DNA from 2 places in the Providencia sp. PROV003 genome. Region 1 is predicted to be linked to the other one. Evidence: predicted binding sites of a transcription regulator. Region 1 holds the regulator's gene; the other holds the start of a gene.

Region 1 (2,213 bases):
GATTTATTAATAATTATATAGAAGCGATGTCTTTATCGATGTTATCGGTAGGGGGGTTAAGGTCGTGTTTTACCCTATCTTTTAATTGGGTTACTTTTTCATTATGTAAAGTAGCCTCTTTTACTTTTGCTTGCCCTGATAAAATACCACCTTTCTTAATAGATAAATTACTATATTGAATGGTTCCATGAATTTCACCATTATTTTCGATGCTTATCGAATCAGATAAACATTCCCCTTCAACTCGCCCGTTAACAATCAACTCTTTACTGGTAATGTTCCCAGTAACTTGGCCATTTAACATGACCTTCACTGTATTATTTTTCCCTATAATGTTACCAATCACTTTGCCATAAATATGTACTTGTTCATTAGAGGTAATATTACCTTCAAAAATGACATCCCTTGAGATGATGGTATTGGATTTCTCTTCACTTATAGTCGGGGTTGCTATTGTAATCTGTTCTTCTAGCTTAGCGGGTGCTTCGGGCGTGCTAGCGGTTGGTGTTGGGGTTACTTCAGGGGTTGGTTTGTTTTGTCTTTTGGTGAACATTTTACTTACCTTTTTTTGATTGAAGTGTAAGATCAAGAACAAAATTGATAATACAAATGAAAATAAGGTGATGGCAGAGTAACTAAAAAACCATCCTATCAAAGTAAGAAACCAGAAGAAAAAACTAGTATTAAGAAAAAGGTAGGTTTTTTTCATCAGTTAATCTCTTACAAAATGACTAAAGCTACATAAATGAGTTTAGTCAAAAAAATGACTACATAAAAAAATGTAATATAACGTCTTCGTTACAGACTAAAGAATAACTGTAATTTAAGATAATACAATTATAATGAGTTAATAAACTAAATGCATATAAATTTTATATTATTGATATATTGGAAATCATCTATGATGATATTTATGTACCTATACTAATAAAGGCAGCATAATTTCTAATATAAGAAAATTCATATGTAAAATAATATAAAGGATTTGGGTTGAATTGCAACTTATTATCGAGCGCTAAATATGCAAGCTCTGTGCTGATATTTGGCGATTTAAGTGAAAGTTGTCAGAAGATTAGTGAGCTTAATCACCAATATAGTGTGAATAACAATATAATTTATGGAAATAAAAACCCCTGATAACATTTAGCAATAGCATGGTTATCAGGGGTTTTTCGTTTGTCGCTACTATGATTTATTCATAGGGTAGCAATACCTTGTGATTCTTTTACTCTTTTGCTTCGTGTGCGTCAGCATTTTCACGGCAATCACCATCTGCGCAATGGCCATATAGATATAAACTATGGTTAGATAATTTAATACCATGGCGAGCGGCGATATTTTTCTGGCGAGTTTCAATAGATTCGTCAGTAAACTCAATCACTTTGCCACAATCTAAACAGATTAAGTGGTCATGGTGATGCTGCTGAGTTAATTCGAATACAGATTTTCCACCCTCAAAGTTATGGCGGGTTACGATACCTGCATCATCAAACTGGTTTAATACACGGTATACGGTAGCTAGCCCGATCTCTTCGCCCATGTCGATCAGCTTTTTATAGAGATCTTCCGCACTGACGTGGTGGCACTCAGGCTCTTGAAGTACTTCCAAAATCTTAAGTCTTGGAAGAGTGACTTTGAGTCCAGCATTTTTCAATGCTTTATTGTTGTCTGTCATGCGGGTTTGTCCTGTATCTTAAATCATAAATTTAACAATAATGAGACGTTTTTAACATAAATTCAGTTGTCTTCTAAACTGTTTTACAATTATAGGCATGGAAAATAAAAATAGAAACCATGCTTTGTCTCATTATTTTGATAATCTCTTGAGAGCCTATCCTATTAGGATGCTTTATCGGCTATTTTAGACTAGATCACTTGTTTGAATGATGCGTTTAGAGCGACAAGTGAGCTGATCTATGGGTTAGGCTCTATTTCATATGCCTTAGCCGATAATTTCTGCTAAGGACATTTCTTCAGAGATTTGTTTTACCCATGCATCGACACGTTCATCAGTTAGTTCAGGCTGACGATCTTCATCAATGGCTAAACCAATAAAGTGATTGTCATCTGCCATACCTTTGGATACTTCAAAGTGGTAACCTTCAGTTGGCCAATGACCCACAATAACAGCACCACGAGGTTCGATGATATCGCGAATGGTTCCCATCGCATCACAGAAATATTCTGCGTAGTCTTCTTGGTCTCCACAACCA
Region 2 (2,213 bases), 1.3 Mb from region 1:
TTTTTCATTCAATTCTTGTGATTTAGTATGTCGCTTGGTTTGTTCTTGATAAACACTAAATTCTGTATTGAAATTGTCCCATTCACCTTTATAAGTCAATGCGGCGTGGTTACGGTTATTATGTATCTCTGATTTGGGGTTTTTCTGCGCACCAGCACGGTTGGCATACTCATCAATAGATTTACCTGGAGTTTCACTCCTTTCTTGCGTGGTTCTACCCGCTTCTAATAAGAAAGTTTGGTTCTCCATTGGGGTAAAGGTCAGTTTTGCCGTTAAGCTTTTATTGTCTTTTTTATGATGCCCTCCAATTATCTTATCTTCTTGGCGATAATCACCACCACCATATAACTGCAAGCCTAATTTATCTTGAATTAATGGCCCCGACAGGTAGAAGTTACCGTCAGTCGAATTACCACTATCACTATTTTCTTGGATAATGGTACCTGCGGTGACGCTACCGTGCCACTCATTGGTCACTTTTTTGGTGATGATATTAATCACACCACCCATTGCATCGGAGCCATACAGAGAGGACATTGGTCCGCGGATGACTTCGATACGCTCAATCGCTTCCACTGGTGGCATAAAGCCAGCTTCAAAACCACCGCTACCATTTGGACGCGATTCACGGCTATTTTGGCGACGACCATCCACAAGGATCAACGTATACTCGCCGGGTAAGCCTCGAATATTAATATCTTGTTTATTAGCGGCACCAACTACACTGACACCTTCAACATCTTTTACGGCGTCAGCTAAATCACGTACCGGTTTATTTTGCAATTGTTTTGCGCTGATTACGGTCACACTGGCAGGGGCATCACGTAATTGTTGTGAGTAGCCTGAAGCACTGACGACCATGGTATCTGAATTGTTATCTGCTGCTGTAGCATTAAACGTGGCTAATGCCGCACAAACCCCTGCGGCAATAAAAGAGTAGTGATAGTTCGAAGTCATGATTATCCCTGTAAATATAAATGAGAATGATAATTATATTGTTTGCGAATACTATCACTAAAACATATCAAAAATAAATAATTGCCTAGCTAATTTATAGTCAATATTTGATCTCGAATAAGGTTTTTTACTTACTCTTAACTTGTACAGCTCATTGATGTTTCAGCCTTAACATAAAATTAATATTTAACATTGGGTTAGGGAAATTTGTGATAAGTAAATGTACAGTAGACGGAGTGTTTGTGACGAAAAAAGAGAACAATGATTTCACGAGTACCGCAGCAAAGGGTGAGCGCTTTATGGTTCTTGACGGAAGGGAAAAACAGAATATACGAATCTGTAAGGGCAAGAGGATATTACAGAGGCTAAGTCGTGATTAAACGATTATTATTCAATGTAACCACAATATATTTTTACTATTGAGTATTTATCTAATCTAAAAAAGAAGATTAATTATAGGTTAAGTTATTTTATTTGTCGGTGCAATTAACTTTATTTTTATATAAAATAGTTAGTTCAGGTATGTTTATAAAATTAATCAATCTAATTAAGATTAGTTTAATTAGATTGATTTATAGTTTTTAATTAATCTCATATACTATGGGGTTGTGTTTTTTATGTTTAAATATCATGATGTTAACTTTTATTTTTGAATGGTTTTAATTTTAATGCACGTGTTGTCTATTGCTTTATTATATATACTCCGTAAATATAGAGTAAAACATAATATTGAATTTGGAATTTGAGACTTATTATGAGCCAATCGCCACAGACAGAAATAAATAATCAAAAAACGACAAATGAAAAGCGCAGAAAAATATGGATGGTTATTGCTACAATTATTATCATTCTATTATTTGTTGCTTATGGTATTTATTGGTTTCTCATTTTACGTTTTCAAGAATATACCGATGATGCTTATGTTTCAGGCCTACAAATCCCCATTGTTGCGCAAACAACAGGGAATGTTACCCAAGTTAATTTCGAAAATACCGACTTAGTTAAAGCTGGGGATGTATTGGTGGTGTTAGACAAAACCAATGCACAACTATCCTACGAACAAGCGAAACATGACCTTGCCACTACTGTGCGCAAAACCAAAGAGTTATATATCAATGGCGATGAATATCAGGCACAAATCCAAAAAAATCGGGTGACACTTGCGCAAGCCCAACAAGACTATCAGCGCAGAGCAGCGTTAGGGCGTAGTGGGACGATCTCAAAAGAAGATTTACAACACTCCCAAGAAGCCGTAC

Evidence for each region. The regulator Fur, encoded in region 1, represses iron uptake genes when iron is present. The targets are predictions, from matches to a motif close to ATAATAATGAGAACNACTATCAA.
Region 2: a site for Fur is predicted at 972-994, ahead of M1F14_RS02125 (TonB-dependent receptor domain-containing protein). Genes of this name have one in related genera too.

What each region holds. Positions count from the first base shown of each region.
Region 1 is NZ_CP096369.1:3,858,479-3,860,691, reverse strand. Features, by position in the region: gene M1F14_RS17765 (polymer-forming cytoskeletal protein) at 14-553, opposite strand; gene fur (ferric iron uptake transcriptional regulator) at 1,226-1,675, opposite strand; gene fldA (flavodoxin FldA) at 1,943-2,213, opposite strand, start outside.
Region 2 is NZ_CP096369.1:500,071-502,283, reverse strand. Features, by position in the region: gene M1F14_RS02125 (TonB-dependent receptor domain-containing protein) at 1-957, opposite strand, end outside; gene emrA (multidrug efflux MFS transporter periplasmic adaptor subunit EmrA) at 1,712-2,213, shown strand, end outside.